DNA from 2 places in the Streptomyces sp. MI02-7b genome. Region 1 is predicted to be linked to the other one. Evidence: predicted binding sites of a transcription regulator. Region 1 holds the regulator's gene; the other holds the start of a gene.

The links. The regulator HrcA, encoded in region 1, represses chaperone genes, less so after heat shock. The targets are predictions, from matches to a motif close to TTNGCACTCNGNNNNNCNGAGTGCNAA.
Region 2: a site for HrcA is predicted at 3,058-3,084, ahead of groL (chaperonin GroEL). Genes of this name have one in related genera too.

Annotation. Positions count from the first base shown of each region.
Region 1 covers NZ_JARAWX010000029.1:38,039-53,174, forward strand. Annotated here, with positions in the region: gene PV364_RS34360 (FHA domain-containing protein) at 58-984, shown strand; gene PV364_RS34365 (hypothetical protein) at 1,013-1,528, opposite strand; gene PV364_RS34370 (adenosine deaminase) at 1,608-2,597, opposite strand; gene PV364_RS34375 (ribonuclease Z) at 2,644-3,549, opposite strand; gene PV364_RS34380 (histidine triad nucleotide-binding protein) at 3,556-3,915, opposite strand; gene PV364_RS34385 (S41 family peptidase) at 4,003-7,278, opposite strand; gene PV364_RS34390 (16S rRNA (uracil(1498)-N(3))-methyltransferase) at 7,449-8,186, opposite strand; gene PV364_RS34395 (nitronate monooxygenase) at 8,183-9,256, opposite strand; gene dnaJ (molecular chaperone DnaJ) at 9,342-10,481, opposite strand; gene hrcA (heat-inducible transcriptional repressor HrcA) at 10,481-11,497, opposite strand; gene PV364_RS34410 (MBL fold metallo-hydrolase) at 11,776-12,435, shown strand; gene PV364_RS34415 (DUF3097 domain-containing protein) at 12,466-13,296, shown strand; gene hemW (radical SAM family heme chaperone HemW) at 13,297-14,529, opposite strand.
Region 2 covers NZ_JARAWX010000018.1:49,589-64,724, reverse strand. Annotated here, with positions in the region: gene PV364_RS27120 (hypothetical protein) at 1-401, opposite strand, end outside; gene PV364_RS27115 (copper homeostasis protein CutC) at 461-1,168, shown strand; gene groL (chaperonin GroEL) at 1,250-2,872, opposite strand; gene PV364_RS27105 (cold-shock protein) at 3,239-3,445, opposite strand; gene PV364_RS27100 (ubiquitin-like small modifier protein 1) at 3,872-4,150, opposite strand; gene thrC (threonine synthase) at 4,201-5,493, opposite strand; SAM riboswitch class I at 5,512-5,639, opposite strand; gene PV364_RS27090 (glucosyl-3-phosphoglycerate synthase) at 5,820-6,791, shown strand; gene PV364_RS27085 (trehalose-6-phosphate synthase) at 7,072-8,532, shown strand; gene PV364_RS27080 (TetR/AcrR family transcriptional regulator) at 8,560-9,147, opposite strand; gene PV364_RS27075 (zinc-dependent alcohol dehydrogenase family protein) at 9,289-10,281, shown strand; gene PV364_RS27070 (hypothetical protein) at 10,451-10,615, shown strand; gene PV364_RS27065 (hypothetical protein) at 10,594-11,010, opposite strand; gene PV364_RS27060 (ATP-binding protein) at 11,007-11,399, opposite strand; gene PV364_RS27055 (helix-turn-helix transcriptional regulator) at 11,515-12,333, shown strand; gene PV364_RS27050 (DUF397 domain-containing protein) at 12,330-12,521, shown strand; gene PV364_RS27045 (DUF2993 domain-containing protein) at 12,524-13,237, opposite strand; gene PV364_RS27040 (hypothetical protein) at 13,493-14,377, shown strand; gene PV364_RS27035 (LamG-like jellyroll fold domain-containing protein) at 14,423-15,136, opposite strand, start outside.

The DNA of each region.
Region 1 (15,136 bases):
CCGTTCGGACACTCGGGCGGATCATGAAGGAAACCCGATGAATCGCGGGGGCTGGACATGGCCGGACCTTCGGCTTCACCACCGCGGCTGATCGTGACCTCCGGGCCGGACGAGGGCACCGTCTTCGACATCCCGGCCGGGTACTGCGAGATCGGCAGACTGCCCGGCAGCGGCATCCGGCTCGACGGCGAGGGGATCAGCAGGCGGCACGCCGCGATGAACCGTGCCGGGAGCCATGTCGTCCTCGCCGACCTGGGCTCGACCAACGGCACGTTCCTCAACGGGGACCGCCTCATGGCGCCCCGGCCGCTGCGGGACGGGGACCTGGTACGGATCGGGCACGTCGCCCTGCGGCTGTCGGTGGCCTCGGGCGGCGACCTGGACCCGGAGCCGGGACGGGAGCCGGCCGCACAGGACCCGCCCGGCCCCGGTGATCCCCCGCCACCCGCCGCGCCGCCGGTGATCACCGACCTCGGCGACGTCCGCGGCCCCGCCCCGCGCGGCCGCCCGCGGCGGTACGCCTCGGCGCACGAGCAGTTCCTGGTGGGCCGCGACCTGTACCGGGACGATCCGCCGGCGCCCGCGGCGGACGGCCCGGACGAGGGGTACGCACATCCCGGCCCGGACCCGGATCCCTACGACGACGCGTACGCCGACCCGGACGGCGCCCTCCTCCCCGGGCAGCGGCCGGGCCGCGCCCTGATGGTGCTGGGCGTGCTCGTCGCGCTCGCCGGGTTCGTCATCTGGGTGTCGCTGATCCTCGGTCTGCTGGGCGGCACGGGCAGCGCCGCGGTGCCGCCGGACCCCTTCACCGAGCAGCTGTGGGGAGCCCCGAAGGCCCCGCTGGGGTTCGCCGCGTTCGGCGGCGGGGCGGTGCTCTTCGGTGCCGGCGTGGCCCTGTCGAAGGCGGCGCGCCGGCGCGCCCACGAGGCCGGGCGGCACGGGGGGCAGCACCGTGTCCACCGCGGTGGACCCACCCCCTGACGCACCGCCACTTGGACGGCGGGGCCCGCTACACGCCCTCGCGGGGCACCGGCCGCCAGCTCGCGGTGCCCGTGCCCCCGCGCGGAGGGCGGGGGCCGCGGCGCCGTGCGCGGGCCAGCCACAGGCCCCGCCCCGCCGACCACGCCAGCAGCGCGGCGACGAGCGGACCGCCGAGGAGGATCACCAGCCCGGCACCGATGTTGGCGCCGATGACGCCCGCGGTCACGACCCGCCAGCCCGCGCCGGCCAGCGCACCGGCAGCGACCAGCGGGCCGAGCACCTGCCACCACCGTCCGTCGAACCGTTCCGGCCCGGGCCGCGAGGCCATCCCCAGCACGGTCGCGGCGGCCACGGCGAGCAGCGCCGCCACCACGCCCAGCCCGGTCTCCACACCGGCCGGGACGTCCAAGGGCCGCACCAGGTAGTCGAGTTCCGAGGGGCGGAAGCCGGCGGCCTCCTGCCGGCCCAGCAGGCCCCAGACGGCGACCGGTACCGAGGCGATCAGGGTGACGGCCGCGAGGGGCCGTATCGGGTGCTTTCGCATGAGTCCATGCTCCGTCCACGGGATGCGGTCCGCATGAGTGCGCGTACTCAGTTCGCATGCCCCGGGACGAGGAACGAACTCAGAAAACGTAGGCGTCCACTTCGGCGAGGTAGCGGGCGCGCAGGTGCTCCTCGCCGTCCAGGAACGCGGCCCGGAAGGAGTTGCGGGCCAGGCGCCGCACGGTGTCCTCGTCGAGGGCGAGCGCGTCGCGCAGGGCGTCGAAGTTGTCGCCGGCGTAGCCGCCGAAGTAGGCGGGGTCGTCGGAGTTGACGGTGACCAGCAGCCCCGCGTCGAGCATCGCGGGCAGCGGGTGCTCGTCCAGGGCGGCCACGCAGCGCAGGCGGACGTTGGACAGCGGGCAGACGGTCAGCGGGACCTGGTCGCGGGCCAGCCGGGCGACCAGTTCCGGATCCTCCATGCTGCGGATGCCGTGGTCGATCCGGTCCACGCCGAGCACGTCCAGCGCCTCCCACACGTATGCGGGCGGGCCCTCCTCCCCGGCGTGCGCCACGCGGCGCAGTCCCGCCGCGGCGGCCGCGTCGTAGACCTCGCGGAACGTCACCGGCGGATGTCCGACCTCCGCCGAGTCCAGCCCGACCGCCGCGATGCGGTGCAGGTGGGGCCGGGCGGCCTCGAAGGTCTCCATCGCGGACGCTGCGGACTCGTCGCGCAGGAAACACATGATCAGCCGGGTGCTGACGCCGTGCCGCTCCCGGCTGCCGTCCAGCGCCCGCGCCAGCCCCTCCACGACGGTCCCGATCGGCACCCCGCGCGCGGTGTGCGCCTGCGGGTCGAAGAAGATCTCCGCGTGCCGCACCCCCTGGGCGGCGGCCCGCGCCAGGTAGGCGTCCGCGAGGTCGGCGAAGTCCCGCTCGGTGCGGAGCACGGCCATCAGCGCGTAGTACAGGTCGAGGAACGACTGCAGGTCGTCGAACGCGTACGCCCGCCGCAGTTCGTCCGCCGAGGCGTACGGAAGGGTGACCCCGTTGCGCTCGGCGAGGGCGAAGGCCAGCTCCGGTTCGAGGGTGCCTTCGATGTGCAGATGGAGTTCGGCCTTCGGGATCGTCACCCGGCAACGGTACAGGTCACAGCGGTGCGGACCGGTTCGCGGCGGGTCAGCGGCGGCGTGGCACGGGCACCCGGCCGAGGTCCTGGGCGACGGTCAGCTCCGCCGCGAAACCGGCGGCGCGGGCCTGCCGCTCGAAGGCCTCGGGGTCGGTGTAGCGCTGGGAGAAGTGGGTGAGGACCAGGTGGCGCACTCCGGACTCGGCGGCGACCCGGGCCGCCTGACCCGCCGTCAGGTGCCCGTGCTCCTGGGCGAGCGAGGCGTCCTCGTCCAGGAAGGTGGACTCGATGACGAGCAGGTCGCAGCCGTCGGCCAGCGCGTACACCGCGTCGCACAGCCGGGTGTCCATGACGAAGCCGAAGCGCTGGCCGGGCCGCACCTCGCTGACGTCGGCGAGGGTGACGCCGTCGGCCTCGCCGTCGCGCTGGAGACGGCCGACCGCGGGCCCGGTGATGCCGTGGGCCGCGAGCCGGTCCGGCAGCATGCGGCGGCCGTCCGGCTCGACGAGGCGGTAGCCGTACGCCTCCACGGGGTGGGAGAGCCGCCGGGCCTCCAGCCGGAAGGCGCCGTCGGCCAGGACGACGGTGTCGCCGGAGACCGGCTCCTCGCGCAGCTTCACCGTCTCCCGGTAGGCGGTCGCGTAGCGCAGCCGGTCGAAGAAGTGCCGCCCGGACTCGGGGTAGTGGGCGGTCACGGGGTGCGGCACCCGGTCGAGGTTGATCCGCTGGATCACCCCGGCCAGGCCCAGGCTGTGGTCGCCGTGGAAGTGCGTGACGCACAGCCGGGTGAGGTCGTGCGCGGCCACCCCGGCGCGCAGCATCTGGCGCTGGGTGCCCTCGCCGGGGTCGAAGAGGATGCCCTCGCCGTCCCAGCGCAGGAAGTAGCCGTTGTGGTTGCGGTGCCGGGTCGGGACCTGGCTGGCCGTGCCCAGGACGACGAGTTCGCGTGCTGACACCGGCCGTTATCCCGGCGGCCAGTCAAGGCCGCGCCCGCCGAGCACGTGCGCGTGGGCGTGAAAGACGGTCTGGCCGGCGCCCGCCCCGGTGTTGAACACGATCCGGTAGCCGGTGCCGTCCACCTTGTCCCCGGCCGCCACCTCGCCCGCCTCGCGCAGCACGTCGGCGGCGAGCTGCGGCTCCGCGGCGGCGAGGGAGGCCGCGTCCGGGTAGTGCGCCTTGGGGATCACCAGCACATGCGTCGGCGCCTGGGGGTTTATGTCGCGGAACGCGACCGTCGTCCCCGTCTCGCGGACGACGGTCGCGGGCACGCTCCCCGCGACGATCTTGCAGAACAGGCAGTCCGCCTGCGGTTCTCCCGCCACCGTGGCGCCTCCGGCTCGTCGTTGATCAGGTCGTTGATCGGTAAGGGCATGCTACCGGTGCCGTGACGGCCCGCAGCGGAGCCCGGGTCACGGCAGCGGCGGCGGCGTCCGCGCCGGGTTCTCCGCCAGCGCGTCGAGGGCGAGACGGATCGCGGTGTCGAGCTGGGGGTCGCGGCCGGCCGCCCAGTCCTGCGGGGTCTGCGGCACCTCGACGTCCGGGTCGACACCGTGGTTCTCCAGGTCCCAGCCGACGCCCTCCATCCAGGTCGCGTACTTCGGCTGGGTCACCAGCGTGCCGTCGACCAGGTGGTAGCGGGAGTCGATGCCGATGACCCCGCCCCAGGTCCTGGTGCCGACCACGGGCCCGATCCCCAGCGCCTTGATGGCCGCGTTCACGATGTCGCCGTCGGAGCCGGAGAACTCGTTGGCGACCGCGACGACCGGGCCGCGCGGGGCGTCCAGCGGGTAGGTGAAGGCGGGCAGCCCACGGGGCAGGTCCCAGCCGACGACACGGCGGGCGAGCTTCTCCACGACGAGCTGCGAGGTGTGGCCGCCGCGGTTCTCCCGGACGTCCACGATCAGGCCCTCGCGGGCCACCTCGACGCGCAGGTCGCGATGGAGCTGCGCCCAGCCCGAGCCCACCATGTCGGGCACGTGCACATACCCCAGCCGGCCCTGCGACGCCTCGCGGACGTGGGCGCGCCGCCCGGCGACCCAGTCGTGGTACCGCAGGGGCTCCTCGTCCGGGATGGGCACCACGACGACCTGGCGCGGCGCGCTCCCGTCGGCCGGGGCCACGGTCAGCTCGACGGGCTTGCGCACGGTCCCGATCAGCAGCGGACCGGGCCCGGCCACCGGGTCGACGGGGCGGCCGTCGACCGCGAGGATCGCGTCCCCGGCACGCAAGGCGACCCCGGGCGCGGCCAGCGGGGCGCGGGCGCGCGGGTCGGAGGTCTCGGAGGGCAGGACGCGCCCGATCCGCCAGACGCCGTCCTCGTCGCGCAGGAGGTCGGCGCCGAGCAGGCCCTGCCGGTAGAGGGAGTCGACACGCCCGCCGGACGGACTGACGTAGGCGTGCGAGGTGCCGAGTTCGCCCGCCACCTCCCACAGCAGGTCGACCAGGTCGTCGTGGGTGGCGACGCGGTCCAGCACCGGCCGGTAGCGGTCGCGCACGCCGTCCCAGTCGACTCCGCCCATGTCGGCGCGCCAGAAGTTGTCGCGCATGAGGCGGTGCGCCTCGTCGTACATCTGCCGCCACTCGGCGTGCGGGTCGACGGTGACGCGGACCCGGGACAGGTCCACCGTCACGTTGCTGTCCGAGTCGTCCTCGGAGGGCGTGGACTTGTGGTCGGCGGCGGCGACCCGCAGCCGGTGGCCCGAGGTGACCAGCACCTTGTTGCCGTCACCGCTGACCGCGTAGTCGTCCGCGTCGTCGGCGATCTCCTCGACGCGCAGCTGCTTCAGGTCGTACCGCTCCAGCACGCTGGACGGCGGCTCCGCATCCGGGGAGGCCAGGCTCGCGCCGAGCACGCCGCGCACGGGGTGGCGCAGCCACAGCACGCCGTCCTTGGCGGCCCGCAGCGTGGAGTAGCGGGCGGCCTCGACCGGGAAGGGCACGATGCGGTCGGCCAGGCCCTCGACGTCGACACGGGTGACGGGGATGCGCGGGCGCTCCTCGCCGTCCTCCTTGCGGGACTCGCCCTTGCCGCTCTTGGCGTCGTCCTGGCCGCGCTCGTCGCCGTCCTTCTCCTCCGCCGAGGGGTCGACCGGCCGGCCGTGGAGCTGCGGGCCGAAGGGCGAGGGCGTGGTGGCGGCGAGGGTGATCAGGTGCGGGCGGCAGGAGGCGAGGAAGGCCAGGTCGAAGGCGTGCTCGTCGTAGACCGGGTCGAAGGACCGCTCGGACAGGAAGGCCAGGTGCTTGCCGTCGGCGGTGAAGGCCGGCGAGAAGTCGTTGAAGCGCAGGGGCGTGGCGTCGACGACGGTCAGGTCCGCGGTGGAGGCCAGCTTGAGCTGGCTCAGCGGCTCCCGGCCCGGCTGGGACCAGGCCAGCCACGCCGAGTCCGGCGAGAAGGCCAGGCCACTGGCGTGGCCGTACTCGCTCTCCACGACCGTGCGGACCTCGCCGGTCTGTGCCTCGACCAGCAGCACCCGGCCGTCGTGCGAGGCGACCGCGATCCGGTGGCCGTCCGGGGAGACGGTCATCGCCAGGACGCGGCCGAGCCGGCCCGCGGCCAGCCGGCGTGGCGCCGGGACGCCGCCCGCCGCGGGGGCGATCTCCAGGGCGTCCTCACCCTCCGCGTCGGTGACCCACACGACCTGCTGGTCGCCCTCGCCGCCGAACACCCGCGGCAGCCGTGTGCGGACCCCCGGTTCGGCGGCCAGCGCCCGCGCGGGACCGCCGCGGTGGGTGACCCAGTGCGTGGTGCCGCGGACCTCGACGGCGCTGCCGCGGCCGGTGTGGTCCGGGCGGGCGTCGCCGAGGTGGTGGGCGGCGTGGACGGGGTGCGGCTGCAGGTCGGTGCGCTGGCCGCCGAGGCGCACCTCCAGCGGACGGGCCTCGGCGCCGTCGAGGTCGTCCAGCAGGAACAGCCGGCCGGCGCTGGTCCACACGACGCGGGTGCCGTCGGTCGCGGCGTGCCGGGCGTAGAAGCCGCCGTCCTCCACGGCGGTGTGCCGCCGCAGGTCGCTCCCGTCGGGAAGGCTGGAGTAGAGCGCGCCGACGCCCTCGTGGTCGGAGAGGAACGCCAGCCTCTCCCCCACCCACATCGCGCACTCCAGGTTGCCGTCCAGGTCCGCGTGGACCCGCTCGAACTCCCCGCTCCCCGAGCGGTCGATCCACAGCTTGCCCGCCGTGCCGCCGCGGTAGCGCTTCCACGCCGCCGCCTCGCGGCCCATCGTCGCGGACAGCAGCAGCACCGCGCCGTCCGGCCCGTACGCGACGTCCCCGACGGGCCCGTACGGCAGGGTGCGGGCCGGGCCGCCGTCGAGCGGGACCGCCCACGCCCAGCTGCGGCGCGAGGACGCCTGCCCGTGCGGGCTGATGGCCAGTACCTCGCCGTCCGCGGTCCAGCCGCGCACCAGGGCGCGCCCGGCGCCCCAGAACGTCAGCCGCTTCGAGGGGCCGCCGTCGACCGGCGCCACATGGACCTCCGGCGCCCCGTCGCGGGTCGAGCTCCACGCCACGTGCGCCCCGTCCGGCGAGAACCGCGGGTGTGCCACCGGCATGTTGTCCGCGCTCACGCGCCACGCCCGGCCGGCGCCGTCGAGCGGGGCCGCCCAGACGTCGTCCTCGGCGATGAAGGTGATCAGGTCGCCGTGCAGATGGGGAAAGCGGAGGTACGAGGGGTGCGAAGGCTGCGTCACGCCGTCACATTAACCACCCGGTGGCCTGTGGGTCAGGGGTTTTGGATCTCATTTGCCCTGCGGGAGGGAGCCGACGGGCGCACCGGTGCCGAAAGCGACGCGCGGTGCCGGGGAGCGCCGGCACCGGGACGGGCGCGCGCCCGGGGACGAGCGCACACAGGGCGGAGCGCTCAGCCCCAGCGGCCCGTGCGTCCCAGGAGCAGCGCGGTCGCCGCGACACCGGCCGTCGAGGTGCGCAGGACACTCGCGCCGAGCCGGTACGGCTTGGCCCCCGCCGCGGCCAGGGTGTCCAGCTCCTCGGGGGAGACACCGCCCTCGGGCCCGACGACCAGGACGATGTCGCCGTCCGCCGGAAGGGCCGCGGCGGCCAGCGGCTCTGACCCCTCCTCGTGGAGGACGGCGGCGAAGGCGGCACCGGCGAGCAGCGGCCCGAGCTGACGGGTCGTCGCCAACTCGCCGACGTCGGGGAAGCGCAGACGGCGGGCCTGCTTGGCGGCCTCGCGGGCGGTGGAGCGCCACTTGGCGAGGGACTTGGCGCCGCGGTCGCCCTTCCACTGCGTGATGCAGCGGGCGGCGGCCCACGGCACGATCGCGTCGACGCCGACCTCCGTCATGGTCTCCACGGCCAGTTCGCCGCGGTCGCCCTTCGGGAGGGCCTGCACCACCGTGATCCGCGGGCGGGGGACGGGCTCCTCCCGGACCCCGGTGACGGCGACCTCGAGGGTGTCCTTGCCGTCCACGACGGCCACGACGCCCTGCGCGCCCCGCCCCTGACCGTCCGTCAGCACGATCTCCTCTCCGACCTGCAGCCGCCGCACGGAGACGGCGTGCCGCCCCTCGGGGCCGGAGAGCGTGATCCGGTCCGGGCCCAGGGCGCCGGGCTCGACAACGAAGACAGGGGCGGTCACAAAGCGCTCCGGGCGGAGTCGAGTTCGGCCGCGAGCAGCCGGACGAGGTCGATGGCGGGCAGCTCCCTGGCCATGGCGTGCCCCTGGCCGGCCCACAGGGCCATCGCCCCGGGGTCACCGGCCGCGGCGGCCGCCCCGCGCACCGGGGCGGTCAGGAAGTGGATCCGCGGGTAGCCGGGCGGGGCGTACCGGCCGTGCTCGCGCAGGTACCGGTTGACCAGCCCCCGCGCGGGACGACCGGTGAACGCCCGGGTCAGCTCGGTTTCCGCGAAGTCGGGGTCGGTCAGGGCCCGCTTGTGCACCGGGTGCGCCCCCGACTCGGGACAGGCCAGGAAGGCGGTGCCCATCTGCGCCGCGTCCGCACCCGCCGCCAGCACCGCGGCGATCTGCGCGCCGCGCATGATGCCGCCCGCCGCCACGAGGGGCAGCGACACGGCCTCCCGCACCTGCGGCAGCAGGACGAGCAGCCCGGTCTCGGTACCGTCCCGCTCCGGATCGTCGCGGTGCGTGGACTGGTGGCCGCCGGCCTCGGCGCCCTGCACGCACACCGCCGCCGCGCCCGCCTCCTCGGCGGCCCGCGCCTCGGCGACCGAGGTCACGGTGACGACGGTGACCGTGCCGGCGTCGCCGAAGGCCCGCAGCACCGCGGGCTCCGGACAGCCGAAGGTGAAGCTCACCAGGGGGACGGGGTCCTCCAGCAGGGCCTCGATCTTCGCCCCGTACGCGTCCTCCAGTACGGCGTCGCCGCCCGTGCCGGGGTCGCCCAGGAACGTGCCGTAGCGGGTGGCCTCACCCGCCAGCCGCGCGGCGAAGTCCTCGACGCGCGCGGGGTCGGCGGTCTCGCGCTGCGGCAGGAACACGTTCACGCCGAAGGGCCGCGAGGTGAGCCGCCGGACCTGTGCGATCTCCTCGCGCATGGCCTCCGCGGTCCGGAAGCCGGCCGCCAGGAAGCCGACACCGCCGCCCTCGGCCACGGCCGCCGCCAGGGCGGGAGTGGACGTCCCGCCGGCCATCGGCGCCTGCACGACCGGATGCGCGGCGAGGGTGGAGAGATCGGTCAGCGCGGCCATGCGCCCATCGTTTCACGACCTCGGACGCACGGCTGCGCGGGGCGCGGGCGGGTGCCCGCGCCCCGTTCCGTGTCATGCCGCGCGCTCAGCGGCCGTTGAAGGCGTCCTTCAGCCGCGAGAACAGACCCTGCTGGCCCGGCTGGAACTGGCCGAGCGGCCGCTCCTCGCCGCGCAGCTTCGCCAGGCGCCGCAGGAGTTCCTCCTGGTCCGGGTCGAGCTTGCCCGGGGTCTGCACCTCGACGTGCACGACCAGGTCACCCCGGCCGCCGCCGCGCAGATGCGTGATGCCGCGCTGGTGCAGCGGGATCGACTGGCCGGACTGCGTGCCCGGCCGGATGTCGATCTCCTCCAGGCCGTCCAGGGTCTCCAGCGGCACCTTGGTGCCCAGCGCCGCCGCCGTCATCGGGATGGTGACGGTGCAGTGCAGGTCGTCGCCGCGCCGCTGGAACTGCGCGTGCGGCAGCTCGCGGATCTCCACGTAGAGGTCGCCGGCGGGCCCGCCGCCGGGGCCGACCTCGCCCTCGCCCGCGAGCTGGATGCGGGTGCCGTTGTCGACACCGGCGGGGATCTTCACCGTCAGCGTGCGCCGCGAGCGGACCCGGCCGTCGCCCGCGCACTCCGGGCACGGGTTCGGCACGACGGTGCCGAAGCCCTGGCACTGGGGGCAGGGCCGGGAGGTCATGACCTGGCCCAGGAAGGACCGGGTGACCTGGGAGACCTCACCGCGGCCGCGGCACATGTCGCAGGTCTGCGCCGAGGTGCCGGGGGCGGCGCCCTCGCCGTGGCAGGTGTTGCAGACGATCGCCGTGTCGACCTGGATGTCCTTGGTCGTGCCGAAGGCGGCCTCGTCGAGCTCGATCTCCAGCCGGATCATCGCGTCCTGGCCGCGCCGGGTGCGCGAGCGCGGACCGCGCTGGGACGCCGTGCCGAAGAAGGCGTCCATGATGTCGCTGAAGTTGCCGAAGCCCTGGCCGAAGCCCGCGCCCGCGCCGGCACCGCCGCCGTTGGCGGACAGCGGGTCGCCGCCGAGGTCGTAGACCTGCTTCTTCTGCGGGTCCGACAGCACCTCGTAAGCGGCGTTGATCTCCTTGAACCGCTCCTGGGTCTTCGGGTCCGGATTGACGTCCGGGTGCAGCTCGCGCGCGAGACGGCGGAAGGCCTTCTTGATCTCGTCCGGACTCGCGTCGCGGCGCACGCCGAGCACGGCGTAGTAGTCGGTGGCCACTACGACTCCGCCAGGATCTGTCCGACGTAACGTGCCACTGCGCGTACCGCTCCCATCGTTCCGGGGTAGTCCATGCGGGTCGGGCCGACCACGCCAAGTTTCGCGACCGCCTCGTCGCCCGAACCGTAGCCGACGGAGACGACCGATGTGGAGTTCAGGCCCTCGTGGAAATTCTCGTGACCGATTCGCACGGTCACGCCCGAATCCCCGGCCTCGCCCAGCAGCTTGAGGAGCACGACCTGCTCCTCCAGCGCCTCCAGCACCGGGCGGATCGTGAGGGGGAAATCATGGCCGAAACGGGTCAGGTTGGCGGTGCCGCCCAGCATGATCCGTTCCTCGGTCTCCTCGACCAGGGTCTCCAGCAGCGTCGCCAGCACGACCTGCACCGACGGCCGGTCGTCCGGCTCGAAGCCGTCCGCGAGGTCCTGCACCAGCTGCGGGACGTCGGCGAAGCGCCGTCCCACCACCCGGCTGTTGAGCCGGGCCCGCAGATCGGCCAGCACGGTCTCGCCCACCGGCGCGGGCGCGTCGACCAGCCGCTGCTCCACCCGGCCGGTGTCCGTGATCAGCACCAGCATCAGCCGGGCCGGCGCCAGGGCCAGCAGTTCGACGTGCCGCACGGTCGAGCGGGTCAGCGACGGGTACTGGACGACGGCGACCTGCCGGGTCAGCTGCGCCAGCAGCCGCACGGTGCGGGCCACCACGTCGTCGAGGTCCACGGCGCCGTCCAGGAAGTTCTGGATGGCCCGGCGCTCCGCGCCCGACAGCGGCTTGACGTTCGTGAGCCGGTCGACGAAGAGCCGGTAGCCCTTGTCGGTCGGCACCCGGCCGGCGCTGGTGTGGGGCTGCTGGATGTAGCCCTCCTCCTCCAGCACGGCCATGTCGTTGCGCACCGTGGCCGGGGACACCCCCAGCCGGTGGCGCTCGGTGAGCGCCTTGGAGCCGACCGGTTCCTCGGTGCCCACGTAGTCCTGGACAATGGCACGCAGCACATCGAGTCGTCGTTCGCTCAGCATTGCGGCGTCCACCTCCAGTCGTCCGGTCACCGGTGCGTCGGTCGTTCTCCGTGCCCTGGCACTCCCGACAAGTGAGTGCCAGCTTTCCCCAAGTCAGTGTACGGCGGGGAGGCAAGACCTCGGCAAGGGCGGTCCGCACCCGGACCCCCTCGACCGGCCACCGTAGCGCGCGCGGCCCACCCCGGCGGGGATACCGTCGCGGTGTGGAGACGACACCGACGGCGCCGGAGCCCTTCGCCGGCTGGGAGCACCTGGCACCCGGCGTGGCCCGCTGCCGGATGCCGTTCCTCGACGTCACCATCGGGGTCGTCGTCGGCGCCGAGGGCGTCCTGCTGGTGGACACCGGCTCCTCGGTCGCCGAGGGGGCCGAGCTGGGCCGCCGGGTCCGTGAGCTGACCGGGCGCGACGTGACGCACATCGCACTGACCCACGGTCACTTCGACCACGTCTTCGGCACGGCCGCCTTCCCCGGCGCCCAGGTCTTCGGCGAGATGACACTCGGCGCCCACCTCGGCCGCGAGCGCTTCACGCTGCGCCTGGACGCGATCGAGCACGGCGCCGGCGAGGAGGCCGCGACGCTGGCCGCGGAGGTCCTGGTGCCGCCCGGTCACCTCGTGGACGGCCGCTGGGCACTGGACCTCGGCGGCGACCGCGAGGTCCTGCTGGTCCACCCCGGTGAGGGACACACCACGCACGACCTGGTGGTGGTCGTGCCCGGGACGCCCGCCGTGGTCTTCTGCGGCGACCTCGTCGAGGAGTCCGGCGAGCCGCAGGCCGGCCCGGACGCCGCCCCGGGCGCGTGGCCGGGCACCCTGGACCGGCTGCTGGAGCTGGGCGGCGAGAGCGCGCTCTACGTCCCCGGACACGGAGCCGTGGTCGACGCGCGCTTCGTCCGCGCCCAACGGGACGCGCTGGCGGCCCGGTTCGGATCCGCTTGAGCGGCGGTCCGTCCGGATACGATCCCTGGCATGCGCAGCCGGAACTACGACGCCGATCTCACCCCGCCCTGGAAGCGGCCGTCCGTGCCCGCGCCCGAGGTCGCGGCCGAACGGGACCTGGTGGTGGAGGAGGTCTCCACCGGCTTCTGCGGGGCGGTGATCCGCTGCGAGAAGACCGCCGAGGGGCCGACCGTCACGCTGGAGGACCGCTTCGGCAGGCACCGGGTCTTCCCCCTCGTGCCGCGCGGCTTCCTCCTGGAGGGCAAGGTCGTCACCCTGGTGCGGCCCACCGCCGCCGCCCCCTCCGGCCCCCGGCTGACCGCCTCGGGCTCCCTCGCCGTCCCCGGCGCACGGGCCCGGGTCGCCCGCGCCGGGCGCATCTACGTCGAGGGACGCCACGACGCGGAGCTCGTCGAGCGGGTCTGGGGCGACGACCTGCGGGTCGAGGGCATCGTCGTGGAGTACCTGGAGGGCGTCGACGACCTGCCCGCCATCGTCTCCGCCTTCGCCCCCGGACCCGGCGCACGGCTCGGCGTGCTCGTCGACCACCTCGTACCGGGCTCCAAGGAGTCCCGGATCGCCGCCTCGGTCACCGGCGACCACGTGCTGGTCGCCGGCCACCCCTACATCGACGTCTGGGAGGCCGTGAAGCCCTCCTCCGTCGGCATCCCCGCCTGGCCGGCGGTGCCGCGCGGCCAGGACTGGAAGACCGGGGTGTGCCGCGCGCTCGGCTGGCCGGAGAACACCGGAGCCGCCTGGCAGCACATCCTGGGCTCGGTCCGTTCCTACAAGGACCTCCAGCCGGAACTGCTGGGCCGCGTGGAGGAGCTGATCGACTTCGTCACGGCCCCGGGCGCCTGATCAGTCGACCAGGTCCCTGACCACCGCGTCCGCGAGCAGCCGCCCGCGCAGCGTGAGCACCGCCCGCCCGGTTTCGTACGCGCCCGGCTCCAGCAGCCCGTCGGCCACCGCGCGCCCGGCGGCCGCCGCCCCGGCCGGGGCCAGGATGTCCAGCGGGCAGCCGTCCGCGAGCCGCAGCTCCAGCAGGATGCGCTCCACCCGGCGGTCCTCCGCGGCCAGCACCTCGCGGCCCGCGCCGGGACTGCGCCCCTCCGCGAGCGCCGCCGCGTACGCCGCGGGGTGCTTCACGTTCCACCAGCGCACGCCGCCCACGTGGGCGTGCGCGCCCGGTCCGGCGCCCCACCAGTCGGCGCCCGTCCAGTACAGCTCGTTGTGGCGGCACCGGGCCGACGTCGAGGTCGCCCAGTTCGACACCTCGTACCAGTCGAAACCGGCTTCCGACAGACGCTCCTCGGCGATCAGGTAGCGGTCCGCGTGGACGTCGTCGTCGGTCATCGGCACCTCGCCCCGCCGGATCCGGCGGGCCAGCTGCGTGCCCTCCTCCACGATCAGCGCGTACGCCGACACATGGTCCGGGCCCGCGTCGATCGCCGCGTCCAGGGACGCCCGCCAGTCGTCGTCCGACTCCCCCGGTGTGCCGTAGATCAGGTCCAGGTTCACATGCTCGAAGCCGGCTGCCCGCGCCTCCGCCACGCAGGCCTCCGGCCGGCCCGGCGTGTGCCTGCGGTCCAGCACCTGCAGCACGTGCTGCCGGGCGCTCTGCATCCCGAACGACATCCGGTTGAAGCCCCCGGCCCGCAGCTCCGCCAGGTACGCGGGGTCCACCGACTCCGGATTCGCCTCCGTCGTGACCTCGGCCCCCTCCGCCAGGCCGAACTCGTCCCGGATGGCGCCCAGCATGCGGGTCAGGTCCGCCGCCGGCAGCAGCGTCGGCGTGCCGCCGCCGACGAACACCGTCTCGACGCGGCGGGCGTCGTCGCCCAGCACCTTGCGGGCGAGCCGGATCTCGTCGATCAGCGTGTCCGCGTAGTTCTCGCGGGAGGCGAGCACGCCGCCGGTGCCGCGCAGCTCGGCGGCGGTGTAGGTGTTGAAGTCGCAGTAGCCGCAGCGGGTGGCGCAGTACGGGACGTGCAGGTAGAACCCGAGCGGGCGGTTCTCCGCCCCGGCGAGGGCTGCCGGGGGCAGCGCACCGTTCTGGGGCATGGGCTCGCCGTCGGGCAGTACGGATGGCATGCCCCCATTGTGCCGGGGTTTTTTCCCTGCCCGCCCTCCCGGGTGCCCTGTGAAGTCAGGGCACCCCGGCGCGCGTGGTTCTTGGCCCGGGTTCGGGGCCTCCGGGGCTGACCATTCTGGACAGCACATTTACGTGCGTTTCCAGCACCTACTCATCCCATCCCGACCCGGATACCGCACACAAATATGCTCCACAGTCCGGAACACCCAGCCGTCACCGCCAACGCACACCGCGCCGGCCGCCACGTCGCGCCCACAGCGGGTCCCCCGGCCGAATGTTGGGGCAGGCACTGGCGGGCCGATGGGGGCGGCATCCAGGCAACCGCAGTCACCACGGTCCGCCTCCACACCCCCACTGGGGATCAGGCGCATGACGAAACGGAGGGGGCGGGGTCGTAGGGGTGGGCGTTCTGGACTGTGGAGCATATTTGGGTGCACAACCCGGGGTGATCAGTTGAGAGCGCCCGAGGCACCGAAATGTGCTGTCCAGAATGCCCAGCCCCGGAGGCCCCGACCCCGGCACCCCACGAAACGCGCGCCGGGGCGCCCTGACTTCACAGGGCACACGGGCGGGAGGGCGGGGAAAAACCAGACGGCAACCACGACG
Region 2 (15,136 bases), on a different contig from region 1:
ACCTGGCCGTTGCGGTCGCCGTCGCCGGGGTGGTGGGTGACGGTGAGCCGGACGAGGCGCACGACCTCGGCGGTGATGGTGTCGGGGACGCCCGCCTCGGGGAGCGCGCGTTCGGCGAGGCGGGCGCTGCGCTCCTCGTTCTCCGAGCGGTCGGGGCGGTAGACGGCGTCGTGGAACCACGCGGCGAGCAGCACCGCGTCGATGTCCTCGGCGTACTCGGCCAGGGAGTCGACGTGGACGAGCACCGCGGCCAGGTGGTCGGTGGTGTGGTAGCGGCGCTGCGGCTCGGCCCAGCGGGCGAGCAGGTCCTCGCCGTAGGGCCTCGGGTCGACGGACTCGGTCTGGCAGCGGCGCAGCAGCGCGCTCCAGTGCGTCAGCAGCTCGGGATCGGTGGCGGCCATCTGGCCATTGTGGAGTACGGGGGTCGCGGGCCGGCGGAGGCATGTGGGATCCTGGATATATGTCTAGACCAATTTTCGAAGTGATCGCGCTCGACGTCGACGACGCACGCGCGGCCCAGACGGGGGGCGCGGACCGCCTCGAACTGGTCACCGACATGTCCGCCGACGGCCTCACCCCGCGCCGGGAGGTCTTCGCGGCCGTGCGTGCCGCGGTGGACGTACCGGTGCGGGTGATGCTGCGCGGCCGGGCCGACTTCGCGGCGGGCGACGCCCGGGAGGTCGACGCGCTGTGCGCGGCGGCGGCCGCCCTGCGCACCGAGGGCGCCGACGAGTTCGTGCTCGGCTTCCTGGACGCGGGCGGCGGGCCCGACCTGGGGGCGGTGCGGCTGCTGGCCGACGCCGTCGGCCCGGGGGCGCGCTGGACGTTCCACCGTGCCATCGACCACTGCGCGGACCGCACCGGGCTGCGCGCGGCGCTGCGCGGACTGCCCGGGCACGACACGTACCTCACGGCGGGATCGGCCCGCGGCGTCGACGCCGGCCTGGGCGTCCTGGTCGCGGAGGCGGCCGAGGGCGTGCCCGGCGATCCGCAGCTGATGGTCGGCGGTGGCCTGCGCGCCGAGCACCTGCCCCGGCTGCTCGCCGCGGGCATCGACGCCTTCCACGTCGGCGGCGCGGTCCGCCCCGGCGGCTGGGCGGGCCCCGTCGACGCGGAGGCCGTACGGACCTGGCGCGATCTGCTCGACGCGCCGGTCGCCGTCGGCTAGCCCCGGTTCCCGGGAACGCCCGAGGGCGGCACCCCGTGCGGGGTGCCGCCCTCGATCGTGTACCGCTGAACCCTCGCGGGATCAGAAGTCCATGTCACCGCCCGGCATGCCGCCGCCGGCCGGGGCCGCGGCCTTCTCCGGCTTGTCGGCGATGACGGCCTCGGTGGTGAGGAAGAGCGCGGCGATGGAGGCCGCGTTCTGCAGCGCGGAGCGCGTCACCTTGGCCGGGTCGATGATGCCCTCGGCGATCAGGTCGACGTACTCGCCGGTCGCGGCGTTGAGGCCGTGACCCGGGGTGAGGTTGCGGACCTTCTCCACCACGACGCCGCCCTCGAGGCCGGCGTTGACCGCGATCTGCTTCAGCGGGGCCTCCAGGGCCAGCCTCACGATCGCCGCACCGGTGGCCTCGTCGCCGTCGAGCTCGAGCTTCTCGAAGACGTTGGACGCCTGGAGCAGGGCCACGCCACCACCGGCGACGATGCCCTCCTCGACGGCGGCCTTGGCGTTGCGCACCGCGTCCTCGATGCGGTGCTTGCGCTCCTTGAGCTCGACCTCGGTGGCCGCGCCGGCCTTGATGACGGCCACGCCGCCGGCCAGCTTGGCGAGGCGCTCCTGGAGCTTCTCGCGGTCGTAGTCCGAGTCGCTGTTCTCGATCTCGGCACGGATCTGGTTGACCCGGCCCTGGATCTGGTCGGCGTCGCCGGAGCCGTCCACGATGGTGGTCTCGTCCTTGGTGACGACGACCTTGCGGGCGCGGCCCAGCAGCTCCAGACCGGCGTTCTCCAGCTTGAGGCCGACCTCCTCGGACACCACGGTGCCACCGGTGAGGATGGCGATGTCCTGGAGCATGGCCTTGCGGCGGTCGCCGAAGCCCGGGGCCTTGACGGCGACGGACTTGAAGGTGCCGCGGATCTTGTTGACGACCAGGGTCGACAGGGCCTCGCCGTCCACGTCCTCGGCGATGATCAGCAGCGGCTTGCCGCCCTGCATGACCTTCTCCAGGAGCGGCAGCAGGTCCTTGACCGCGGAGATCTTGGAGTTGACGATCAGGATGTACGGGTCGTCGAAGACGGTCTCCATACGCTCCAGGTCGGTGGCGAAGTACGCCGAGATGTAGCCCTTGTCGAAGCGCATACCCTCGGTGAGCTCCAGCTCCAGACCGAAGGTCTGGGACTCCTCGACGGTGATGACGCCTTCCTTGCCGACCTTGTCCATCGCCTCGGCGATGAGCTCGCCGATCTGGGGGTCAGCGGCGGAGATGGAGGCGGTGGAGGCGATCTGCTCCTTGGTCTCCACGTCCTTCGCCTGCTCGAGCAGGGCGGCGGAAACGGCCTCGACGGCCGCCTCGATGCCACGCTTCAGGGCCATCGGGTTGGCACCCGCGGCCACGTTGCGCAGGCCCTCGCGGACCAGCGCCTGGGCGAGGACGGTCGCGGTCGTCGTGCCGTCACCGGCGACGTCGTCCGTCTTCTTCGCGACCTCCTTGACCAGCTCGGCGCCGATCTTCTCGTACGGGTCCTCGAGCTCGATCTCCTTGGCGATGGACACACCATCGTTGGTGATCGTGGGGGCGCCCCACTTCTTCTCGAGGACGACGTTGCGGCCCTTGGGGCCGAGGGTGACCTTGACGGCGTCGGCGAGCTGGTTCATCCCGCGCTCGAGACCGCGCCGTGCCTCCTCGTCGAACGCGATGATCTTGGCCATGTGAAGTGGTCCTCCCGGACTTGGGGTCCCCCCGCGGCACACGGCTGCGGGGAAGGATTACTCCAGGACCGCGCCGGCGCCCGCGACGGACGGCCTGCCTCCCGCCGGTTCCTTTCCGGCGGTCGAACGGGCCTCACCCACTCGGTCCTTTGTCACTCTCAACGTCAGAGTGCTAACGCCAATGATTAGCACTCGCCCTAGGAGAGTGCAAGCCGCTCGGCCGGTCTCCCGCGGGGCCGCCGAAGATCCCCCGGCGTCCGCCGGCGCCCGGGGAACGCGCGAAGGCCCGCCCCTGTGGAGGGGGCGGGCCTTGACAGTGATGTTCGAGCGCGTTCGTACGTGGCGCTCCGTGGCCGATGCGCGGCGTCAGCCGGCGGCAAGGCGGACCATGTCCGCCTGCGGCCCCTTCTGGCCCTGCGAGATCTCGAACTCGACCCGCTGGCCTTCCTCGAGGGTGCGGTAGCCGTCCATCTGTATCGCGCTGTAGTGCACGAAGACGTCCGCACCACCGTCGACCGCGATGAAGCCGTAGCCCTTCTCCGCGTTGAACCACTTGACGGTGCCCTGAGCCATTCCTAACTCCCCTATTGCTGGCCCTTCACAGACCCGCACCTCGCGGACCCGGGTCAGACCTCACCCCCTACAGCCAAGGGGGCGTGCGCCGGAACGCGTCGACCGCGGCTGAATGTATCTGCACGGACGCTGTCTGCAACAGGTCAATCGGACGAGAAATCCGGGCACGGAAAAAGGGAAGAACGGCTCGAACGGCCAACAATCCGGGGCAACTCGGGCGGGACATATGTCGCCAACACGACAATCACCGCTGGAATTTGGCGATAAATCGCCGACAAGGACGCCCCGTGAAGAGGGTTTGCGCAGAGCGTTGCAGGGGGTTGCGAGCCTCCGGAGCAACTGTACAGCCCTTCAACTACCCCTCACGCACACAGGGGTGCCGGGAGCAACTCCCGGCACCCCTGGCCGTTCCGCGGCGCTCGCGGCTCAACAGCCCCCGGCGACCGCCGGGATGATCGAGACGGACGCGCCGTCGGCCACCACGGTCTGCAGGCCCTCGGAGAAGCGGACGTCGTCGTCGTTGACGTAGACGTTCACGAAGCGGCGCAGCTTGCCCGTGTCGTCCAGGACGCGGGCCGAGATACCGGGGTGGTCCTTCTCCAGCGACTCGATGACCTCGGCCAGCGTGCCGCCGGCGGCGGGCACCTCGGCCCGGCCGCCGGTGTAGGGGCGAAGGATGGTGGGGATGCGGACGTTCGCGCTCATGATGCGGGGTTCACCTTCGTTCTGGGACGGTCGGCGGTCGGCGGTCGGGGTCAGCCGGCCAGGCCGGCGGCGCGGAACGCGTCGAGGCTCGGGCGGATGGTGGCCGTGGGGCGGGAGGTCGCGGCGACGGCGTCCAGGGTCTTGAGCCCGTCACCGGTGTTGAGGACGACCGTCTCGGCGGCCGGGTCCAACTGCCCGCTCTCGATCAGCTTCTTCAGGACGCCGACGGTCACACCGCCCGCCGTCTCCGCGAAGATGCCCTCGGTGCGGGCCAGCAGCTTGATGGCGTCCACGATCTGCTCGTCGGTGACGTCCTCGACCGCGCCGCCGGTGCGCCGGGCGATGTCCAGCACGTAGGGGCCGTCGGCGGGGTTGCCGATGGCGAGCGACTTGGCGATGGTGTTGGGCTTCTGCGGGCGCACGACGTCCTGCCCGGCCTTGTAGGCGGTGGAGACCGGGGAGCACCCTTCGGCCTGGGCGCCGTAGATGCGGTACGGCTTGTCCTCCACCAGGCCGAGCTTGATCAGCTCCTGCAGCCCCTTGTCGATCTTCGTCAGCTGGGAGCCGGAGGCGATCGGGATGACCAGGTTGTCCGGCAGGCGCCAGCCGAGCTGCTCGCAGATCTCGTACGCGAGCGTCTTGGAGCCCTCCCCGTAGTAGGGGCGGAGGTTGACGTTGACGAAGCCCCAGCCCTCGCCGATCGGGTCGCCGATCAGCTCGCTGCAGAAGCGGTTGACGTCGTCGTAGTTGCCCTCGATGCCGACCAGTTCGCCGCCGTAGACGGCGGCCATGACGACCTTGCCCTCCTCCAGGTCGTGCGGGATGAACACGCAGGACCGGAAGCCGGCGCGGGCCGCCGCGGCGCCGACCGCGCCCGCGAGGTTGCCGGTGGACGAGCAGGACAGCGTGGTGAGGCCGAAGGTGCGGGCGGCCTCGAGGGCGATGGCGACGACGCGGTCCTTGAAGGAGTGCGTGGGGTTGCCGGAGTCGTCCTTGATGTGCAGGCCGCCGGTGACGCCCAGTTCGCGGGCGAGGTTGTCGGCCTTGACCAGCTTGGTGAAGCCCGGGTTCAGGTTGGGCTTGGTCGCCACGTCGGCGGGGACGGGCAGCAGCGGCGCGTAGCGCCAGATGTTGTTCGGTCCGGACTCGATCCGCTTGCGGAGCGTCTCGGGGTCGCCGGCGGGGAGGTCGTAGGCCACTTCGAGCGGCCCGAAACAGACCTCGCAGGCGAAGACCGGGCTCAGCGGGAAGCGTTCGCCGCACTCGCGGCAGGACAACGCGGAAGCGGGTCCGAAGGGGGAATCCGTGGACGCGACGTCGGTGACAACAGTCTGCGCAGCCATGTCAGGCGAGGCCCTTTCTCCTCATCTTCCTCACGGCGAATCTCGCCACGAGACGGAATTGGCACCTTCCCCACCTGGACCTCGCGGTCGGCGGGAGGGTTGCCGGGGCTTCAACGGGCCGTTCCCTCTGCCCCTCTGGATGAGCGGTATGGCACCGGGCCCAGGGCCCGTGCATTTGTCGTACGGGGCGCGATCACCGCGGACATACGATGGTCATGCCTCGTGTTCAAGACTGTAACCGACGACCTCGAACCTGGTCACAGGCCGTCCGTCCTTCGAGACGGGCCGAGGACCGGGCGAAGACGGGGCAGAAACGGAGCGACGCAGTGCTGGACGAGGTAGCCGGCTGGCTGCGGCGGCGGTCCTGGACCGCCGAGTGCCGCCCGCTGTCCCAGCTCCTCGCCGCGAAGCGGGCCGCGGGCCCGCGCGGGACGGTGAGCGTGGTGCTGCCCGCGCTCGACGAGGAGGCCACGGTCGGGGCGATCGTGGCGGAGATCCGGCGCGAGCTGATGTCCGAGGCCGTGCCGCTGGTCGACGAGCTCGTCGTACTGGACTCGGGGTCCACGGACCGGACCGCGGCGGTCGCGGCGGAGGCCGGGGCGACGGTGGTCCACCGCGACGCGATCCTGCCGCGGCTGCCGGCCGTGCCCGGCAAGGGCGAGGTGCTGTGGCGCTCGCTGCTCGCGACGCGCGGCGAGATCGTCTGCTTCGTCGACGCCGACCTGCGCGAGTTCGACGCGCGCTTCGTCTCCGGGATCGTCGGGCCGCTGCTCACGGACGGGAACGTCCACCTGGTCAAGGCGATGTACGACCGGCCCCTGGAGACCGGCGGCACGGTGGACCCGGCCGGCGGCGGCCGGGTCACGGAACTGGTCGCCCGGCCGCTGCTCAACCTGCACTGGCCGCAGCTCGCGGGCTTCGTGCAGCCGCTCGGCGGCGAGTACGCGGCGCGCCGGTCGCTGCTGGAGCGGCTGCCGTTCCCCGTGGGGTACGGCGTCGAGCTGGGGATCCTCATCGACGCGCTCAACACGGTCGGGCTCGACGCGCTCGCCCAGGTCGACGTCGGGGTGCGGCACCACCGGCACCAGGACGGGCAGGCACTCGGGCGGATGGCCGCGACGATCTACCGCACCGCGCAGACGCGCCTTGCGCGCGGGCATCTGGTGCGGCCCGTCCTCACGCAGTTCGACCGCGCGGCGGGCGGCGGCTTCGAGCCGCGGGTCCACGACGTGGTGACGGAGGAGCGGCCGCCGATGATGACCGTGCCGGAGTATGTGCGGCGGCGCGAGGTGGCGTGACGCCGCGTTCGTTCCGTGCGGGTACGTGGCGGTTCTCCGCGCCCCTGGGGGTATGCGCCGCGGGCTCGGCTGAGCGCGCAGTTCTCCGCGCCCCTGGGGGTACGCGCCGCGGGCTCGGCTGGGCGCGCAGTTCCCCGCGCTCCTGAAGGGGTACGCGCCGCGGGTGCGTCGTGGCTGGGCGCGCCCCTGAGGGCGACGGGTCGGGGGGTCGGCGGGGAGGGGGACCCGGGTGGCGTAGCGCACACGTTTGCGGGTGGGGATGCGTGGCTAGGCTGGCGGCATGGTCGCATCGCATGGCGCGCGGGTTCTGGTGGCGTCCAATCGCGGGCCCGTCTCGTACAGCCTCCGGGAGGACGGGACGCTGGAGTCCCGCCGCGGAGGCGGCGGGCTCGTGTCGGGGCTGAGCGCGATCGGGCCGGACACGGACGCCGTGTGGGTGTGCGCGGCGCTCGGCGACGGTGATCGCGCGGCCGTGCTGCGGACCCCGGACAGAAGCGGGCGGCTGCCCGCGGAGGACACCGGTGAGCAGCGGGTGCGCATGCTGGACATCCCGGCGGACACGTACGCGTCCGCGTACAACGGGATCGCGAACTCCGTGCTGTGGTTCGTCCACCACCTGCTCTTCCAGACGCCGCTGGAGCCCGTCTTCGACGAGGACTTCCGTGACCAGTGGGCGGCGTACGTGGCGTACAACAGCGCCTTCGCCGACGCGCTGGCGGAGGAGGCCGGGGAGGGCGCGGCCGTCCTGGTGCAGGACTACCACCTGACGCTGGTGCCGCAGATGCTCCGCTCGCGCCGCCCCGACCTGCGGATCGGCCACTTCTCCCACACGCCGTGGGCGCCGCCGGAGTACTACCGGCTGCTGCCGGACGACGTGGCGGCCGAGGTGCTGACCGGCGTCCTGGGCGCGGACCGGGCGGCGTTCCTGACCCGGCGCTGGGCGGAGGCGTTCGCCGCGTGCTGCGCCGACGTGCTCGGCGCGACGGTGAGCCGGGACGAGGGCGCGCTGACGGTGACGTACCACGGCCGCACCACCCGGATCGGGGTGCACGGGCTGGGGGCCGACGCGGACTTCCTGCGGGAGCGGGCGCACCGCCCGGACGTGGAGGAGCGCCTGGCGGTGCTCCGGGAGGCCGTGGGCGGCCCGGACCGCAAGGTCATCGTGCGGGTGGACCGCACCGAGCTGTCGAAGAACATCGTGCGCGGCCTGCTGTCGTACGCGCAGCTGCTGCGCGACCGCCCCGAGTGGCAGGGCCGCGTGGTGCACGTCGCGTTCGCCTATCCCTCGCGCACCGACCTGGCGATCTACCGCGAGTACACCGACGAGGTCTCCGACCTCGCCGAGGAGATCAACGAGGAGTTCGGCACCCCGGGCTGGGAGCCGGTGATCCTGCACGTCAAGGACGACTTCGCGCGCTCGCTCGCGGCGTACCGGCTGGCCGACGTGGCTCTGGTCAACCCGATCCGCGACGGCATGAACCTGGTGGCCAAGGAGATCCCGGTCGTCACCGACGACGGCGTCGCCCTAGTGCTGTCCCGTGAGGCGGGCGCCTACGAGGAGCTCGGCGACGACGCCTTCGTGGTCAACCCCTACGACATCCTGGCCACCGCCCGCGCGCTGCACCAGGCGCTCTCGGTCTCCCACGGGGAGCGCGCCGAGGCCACCAAGCGGCTGGCCGCGGCGGCCACCGCGCTGCCGCCGCAGCAGTGGTTCCTGGACCAGTTGCGCGCCCTGGACTGACCGGCCGGGCCGGTCCGGCCAGTGCGGTCAGTCCGGCAGCGGAACCGACTGGGCCGCCAGCAGGGTGCGGACCGTCGTGGTCACGGTGGCGGGCAGGGGCTCGTTGCGCACCGAGGCGTAGGACATGGCCCCGTCGAAGAACATGGTCAACTGCTCGGCGAGCAGGACCGGTTCGGCGGCGCCGGCGGCCCGGGCCTGTTCGGTGAAGTACTCCTGGAGGCGCTTCTTGTAGGACAGCGCCACATCCCGCACGGGATGGGCGGTGTCGGTGATCTCGGCCGCCGCGTTGAGCACGGGGCAGCCGCGGAAGCCGGGGTCGCCCGACGCGCGCCGGGCGGCGGCGAAGACCTCGATCATCTTCCCGGCCGGTGACAGGCCGCTGTCCTCCGGCGGGATCAGCCCTGCCATGAAGCGGTCGGTGGCCAGCGGCAGGTAGGCCGCGATCAGGTGGTCCTTGCTGGGGAAGCGCTGGTAGAGGCTGCGCTTGGACACCCCGGCCGACTCCGACACCAGGTCCACTCCCGTGGTGTTGATGCCCCTGGTGGTGAACAGGTCGCACGCGGCGGCGAGCACGCGCTCGCGCACGGCGTCCGGCGCCTTGGTGTCGATCGTCATGCGGCCAATGTAACCCGGGGTGCCGACGAGAGGAAACAGATCGGTGTACCGTAACGGCGACATCGAGGAAACAGATCTGTTTCCCCCGGGTGGCCGGGTGTCCGGCCGCCTGTGCACCCCTCCCGAGAGGAAGCCCGGACCATGAGCCTGCGCGTGGAGTTCGACGAGACCGGCGGCCCCGAGGTGCTGAGACTGCGGGACGTGGAGGTCGGCGGGCCCGGCCCCGGCGAACTGCGCATCCGCGTCGACGCCTTCGGCCTGAACCGGGCCGAGGCGATGTTCCGCGAGGGCCGCTACTTCTACCCGCCGAAGTTCCCGTCGGGCCTGGGGTACGAGGCCGCGGGCGTGGTCGAGGCCGTCGGGGACGCGGTGACCGGCTTCGCCCCGGGCGACGCGGTCGCGGTCGTCCCGGGCTTCCTGCTCACCGACTACGCCACCTACGGCGCGCACGCGCTGGTGCCGGCGGCCGCCGCCGTGCACCGCGCCCCCGGCAGCGACCCCGTGACCGCCGCGGCCGTCTGGATGACGTACCTGACGGCGTACGGGGCCCTGGCGGAGGACGGACGGACCGAGCCGGGGGACGCCGTACTGATCACGGCCGCCTCCAGCGGTGTCGGCCTGGCCGCGATCCAGACCGCCCTCCGCGTCGGCGCGGTCCCGATCGCCACCACCCGCAGCGCGGAGAAGAAGCGGCGGCTGCTGGACGCCGGGGCCGCGCACGTGATCGTCACCGGCACCGAGGACCCGGCGGAGCGCGTACGGCAGATCACCGGCGGGCGCGGCGTCCGGACGGTCCTCGACTCCGTCGGCGGCCCCGGCCTGCGCGACCTGGCGCCGCTCGTCCGGCCCGGCGGCTCGCTCCTGCTCTACGGTGCGCTGGACCCGCGCCCCGCGGAGCTGCCCACCGCCGAGGAGCGTCCCGGCATCACCAGCCGCTTCTTCACGGTCTTCGAGGTGACGCAGGACGCCGACCGGCTGCGCCGCGCGGTCGCGTTCGTGCGGGAGGGACTGGACACCGAGGCCCTCACGCCCCTGGTGGACCGGACCTTCGATCTCACGGAGATCGTCGAGGCGCACCGCTACATGGAGTCCAACGGCCAGGTCGGCAAGATCGTGGTCACGGTCCGGCACTGACGCCTCCGGCGGTGGGCCCGGTCCGGGACGGCCTCCTGCCTCCGCTCCCCGGCCGGGGACGCCCCGGCGACCCCGGACAGGAGCACGGGCCGCGGCGCCCTCACCGGACAGGCCCGGGCCGGGCCGGCGACCGCCGCACGAGGAGGCGGTCTTCGAGTCGATCGGCGCGATGCTCCCCGAGTCCCTCCTCGTCCCCGATCCCCACGCCGCGCCGTACCGCGCCGCCTCCCGGCTGACCTGCCCGGGGTCGCGGCACAGCAGGGCGTGGGTCTTCGACCCGTCCGCCCTGGCGTTCCCGGGGACGACGGCCGGTCAGCCCCCGGTGCGCGGCTGACCGGCCGCCCGTCGCCTGCTGATCCCCAGCCGGATGCGGGCGGTCAGCGCGCCGGTGGCGAGGTAGTCCTCCACCTCCGCGAGCGGGGCCCGGCGGGCGAGCGGTTCGAGTCCGACGACCAGGGCGACCGGGCCGCCGTCCGCCACGAAGGCGGACCACCGCTCCCCGACGGCGACTTCGAGCAGGCACCCGCCCCCGTCCGCGTGCACGACGGCCCGGCCGGGAGCGCTCACGGTGATCCGCTCGCCCAGGTCGGGCAGCCGCCGCCCCGGCTCGGCCAGGCCGAGCAGTGCGGCGAGCCCCGCCGTGCCGTGCCCGCGCGGATGGGCCAGCAACAGGAAGGCCACCGGCCCGAAGGCGGTGCCGTCCAGCCAGGCCCAGGTGGCGGGCCTCACCGCAGCACCACCCAGACCTGCTTGCCGGTGGGCGTCGGGCGGGCGCCCCACCGGTGGGCCGCCGTCGCGATGAGGTGCATGCCGCGGCCGCGTTCGGCCGACCAGTCGAGCGGCAGCGGAGCGGGTACGGGCAGCCGGTGCGAGCGGTCGCTGACCGTGGCCCGCACGCCCTCGCCGGCGAGGTCGTGCAGGGTCAGTTCGCACTCGGGGGAGCCCGCGTGGCGGTGGACGTTGGCGAGTATCTCCGTGACGCACAGCGCGGCGGCGTGCGCGAGGTCCTCGCGGCCCCAGGCGCGGAGTTGTTCGCGCACGGCAATGCGCACGGCGGCGATACGGGCGGGCTCGGCGATGACACGCATCGCCGTTCCGGGTGGGGATTCCTGCGTCATGGAGTCAACGGTTCCGTGCCGCGGCTAGCCTGACCAGGGACGACCTGACCCCGGATCAGTTGTGTCGGGGAGGCCGGGCCGGTGTGTACGCGCTGTGTATCGGGGAGGTGGTGGCGTGCCGGCGACGAAGGGCGAGGGCTCGGCCAGCATGCGGATGTTCGGCTCGGTCGCGCGGTCGCTGCGCGAGGCGCGGGGGCTGACGACCGACGAACTGGCCGCGCGCGTCGGCTACTCGAAGTCCCTGGTGGTCAAAATCGAGCGGGGCGAGCGGATGCCGCCGCCGGCGTTCGTGGAGAGCGCGGAGGCGCTGCTCGGCGACGCGGGCGGGGTGCTGCGGGCCGCGGCGCGGCACCTGGAGCGCGGCGAGTTCCCGTCGTGGTTCGAGGAGTACGCGGAGCTGGAGCGCGCCGCGGCCTGCCTCTACACATACGACACGCATGTCGTGAACGGCCTGCTGCAGACCGAGGACTACGCCCGTGTGGTGCTGGGCGCCCACTGCCCGACGCTGGAGGCGGACGAGGTCGAGCGCCGGGTGCGGGCCCGGCTGGCCCGGCAGTCGCTGCTGACCCGGACCCCGGCGCCGCAGCTCGCCTTCGTCATCGAGGAGTGGGTGCTGCGCCGCCCGGTGGGCGGCCGCGAGGTCAACCGCCGCCAACTGGAACGCCTGCTGGAGGCGGGCGCGCTGCGGAACGTCACCGTCCAGGTCATGCCGCTCCCCCACGAGGCGCACGCCGGTTTCGACGGGCCCATGCACCTGTTGGAGACCCCCGATCTGCGGCTGCTCGCCTATCTCGAAGTCCAGGGCCGCAGCGTGCTGGTGGACCAGCGGAACGAGGTCAGCAAACTCAACCAGCGCTATGCGATGATCCGGTCGCAGGCCCTCAGCGTCGGGGACTCCGCGAAGGTGATCGAGCAGATTGCAGGGGAGCTATGACCGCCGAACTCGCATGGTTCAAGAGCAGCTACAGCGGCAGTGAGGGCGGGGCGTGCATCGAGGTCGCCATCGGCCCGGCCGCCGTCCACGTCCGGGACTCCAAGGACCCCGCGGGGCCCGCGCACGCGTTCACGGCCGAGCAGTGGACGGCCTTCGTCGCGTACGCCGCCGCCGTGCCGGTGGAGTGACCTCACGCGTCGAAGCGCGAGGAGCCGAGCGTCACTTGGTGACCGACGAGGCTGATCTCGATGCCGTCGGCGGTGGCGCGCGCGGCGGTGAAGCCGAGGCCCACCGGGAGACTCATCTTCCACGCGCAGCCGGCGTCCGGCGCACCGGGAACGGTCAGAGTCAGCTCCGAGCCCTGCGCGAGGAGCGTTCCCGTGCCGTTCAGGGGTGTTCCGCCGACCGTTCCCGAGACCCGGAGGCGTGCCTCCTGGCCGTCCGACCCCGGGGCCTGCGAGACCCGCAGGGGGCCGCCTGCCCTCGCCAGCCGGGTCACCACGCCGGACAGGTCGTCGTACGAGAGGGTCAGGGTGCCGGTGGCGAGATCGGCCTGGGCGCTGCGCGCCGTCAGTGAGGTCACGCTCACGCCGCGCAGGTCGAGGGAGAGACGGGCGATGTCCAGGTAGCCGCCCTGCCGGTTGTCCGTGGTGTCGATGAAGAACTTCTCCGCGGTCAGCGTGACGTGCCGGAAGTCGCCGCCGATCGCCTGGGTCACGAACGGGAAGCCCTGGATCGCCACGCTCATGTGGCCGTCCGTGGTGTTCGCGTAGCCGTACTTCTCCTGCGCGAGCCGGAGCACCTCCTTGTCCGCGACGTGCACGGCCACCCGGTCCGCGGTCACGAACAGCACGGCCAGCACAACGACCGTGACAGCCAGGACTCTTACCCAACGACGTCCCACGCCGATCCCCCCATACGTTGTCGCGTGCGAGGTGATCATGCACGGTCACGCGCCCCGGCACCAGCCCCGGTCGACGGGGCCGGCCCCGCCCCAAGGGCACGGGCAGTGACGGGCGTTCGTCGCGTGCGGCGCCGCGATGCCGATAGAGTGACCGCCCGATCACGCTTCGTGCCCACCGCATGAAGCGGCCCCCAGTGGTGCGCCAACACCGGCCGGGGGCCTACACCTCCGAGGCTTACGACAGGAGCCCCGTAAATGATGCGCCATGCTATCCCGCCGACCCGTTTCTTCTCCCAGACGCCGAACGACCTCATCCGCCATCCGCGGCTGAACGGAACGGCCGTACGACTGCTGCAGTGGGCGCTCTCCCTGCCCGGGGATTCGCGGGAGACCCTGCAGAGCATCGGCGAGAAGATGCCCGAGGGCCGCATCGCCCTGCGCCGGGCCCGGCAGCAACTGGAGGCCGAGGGCTTCGTCCACACCCGGCGCAGTCAGTGCCCGCGCACCGGCCGCTGGACGACGCGCGTGCTCGTCTCCAACGTCGCGCTGCGGACGGCGGAGGAGATCGAGGCGGCCTTCGCGCCGCCGGGTGACCGGATGCCGACGGTCGGCGCACCGGCCGGACGGGCCGTCGGCACATCCCCCAAGGGGAAGAACACCGATGAGGTGAACACCCCCCACCCCGCCGCGCCGTTGGTCGCCCGCGCGGCGGCCGTGCTGCACCGGGTGGGGCGGATGGAGGCCAGACTCGCGCTCGGCGTCGCCGAGGCGGCCGGACTGGCACCGCTGGCCGCGCGCTGGCTGGCGAACGGCGCGAGCGAACTCGAACTGCGCACCGCCGTGACCGCCGGACTGCCGACCGCCGTGCACTCCCCCGCCGGCTTCATCGCCCGCCGCCTGCGCGACAAACTCCCCGCGCCGCGCACCTGCGCCGATCCGGCGGCCCCGGCCGCACCGCTGCCCGAATGCCCGGGCTGCGGCGACCCGTTGCCGCGCGGCCAGGCCACCGGGGTGTGCACGCCGTGCACGGGAGCCGTGCCGTTGCCCGTGCCCGCGGCTGTGCCCGCTCCCGGCGGGCCGAGCGGCGCGGAACGGGTACGGGCCGCGCTGGCGGTCGCCCGTCCGGCCCCGCGGGCCTGAGTCCCCCGCCCCCGGCGGGTGGGCCGGGGGCGGGCAACGGCCGCCTTACTCGGCGGTCAGGAACTCGTCGTGGGACAGCGGGCGGTTCACTATGCGGATGTCGCCGACGTTGCCGTGGAAGACGACGTCGATCGCGCCCGCGTACTCGTGGCCGCCCACCAGCCAGGGCAGCCCGAGGGAGGTGAGGCCCTGCGAGATCCGGTTCGGGTTGTCGACGACGGGAGCGCCGTCGACGTACAGCCGGGTGTAGCGGCCGTCGTTGACGACCGCCAGGTGCCACCACTTGAGCTCCACCAGGCCGTGACCCCAGTTGGTCGTCGGGTAGGTGGTGTTCGTCGGGTAGTGGTTGAACTGCGGCTCGCGGCCGTTGTTCGTGATGTTGAACTGGGCCAGGGGCTCGTTCGGGTCGGTGTTCTTGCCGTGCTTGCCCGCGGCGCCGGCCGAACCCCGGCGGCTGAGGAACGACGCGTTGCCGTTCCTGCCGGAGTCCCAGTCCAGCGGCATCATGACGAACGACTCGATCGTGTAGCCGCTCCTGAACGTCTCGGTGTTCAGCGGCGCCTTCGGCCCGGTGGTGAGGTACGAGCCGTTGACCGGGTTCCGGCCGCCGGCGAACTTCAGGCTGGCGTGCGCGGGCTGGTCGGGGTGGTGGTCGGCGGACCAGGTCAGCGCGTCGGCGGCGGTGCCCGGCAGGGTCACCACCGTCAGGTCGTTGCCCTTGCCCGACAGGTCGCGGATCGTCTGGCCCGCGGTGAGCGC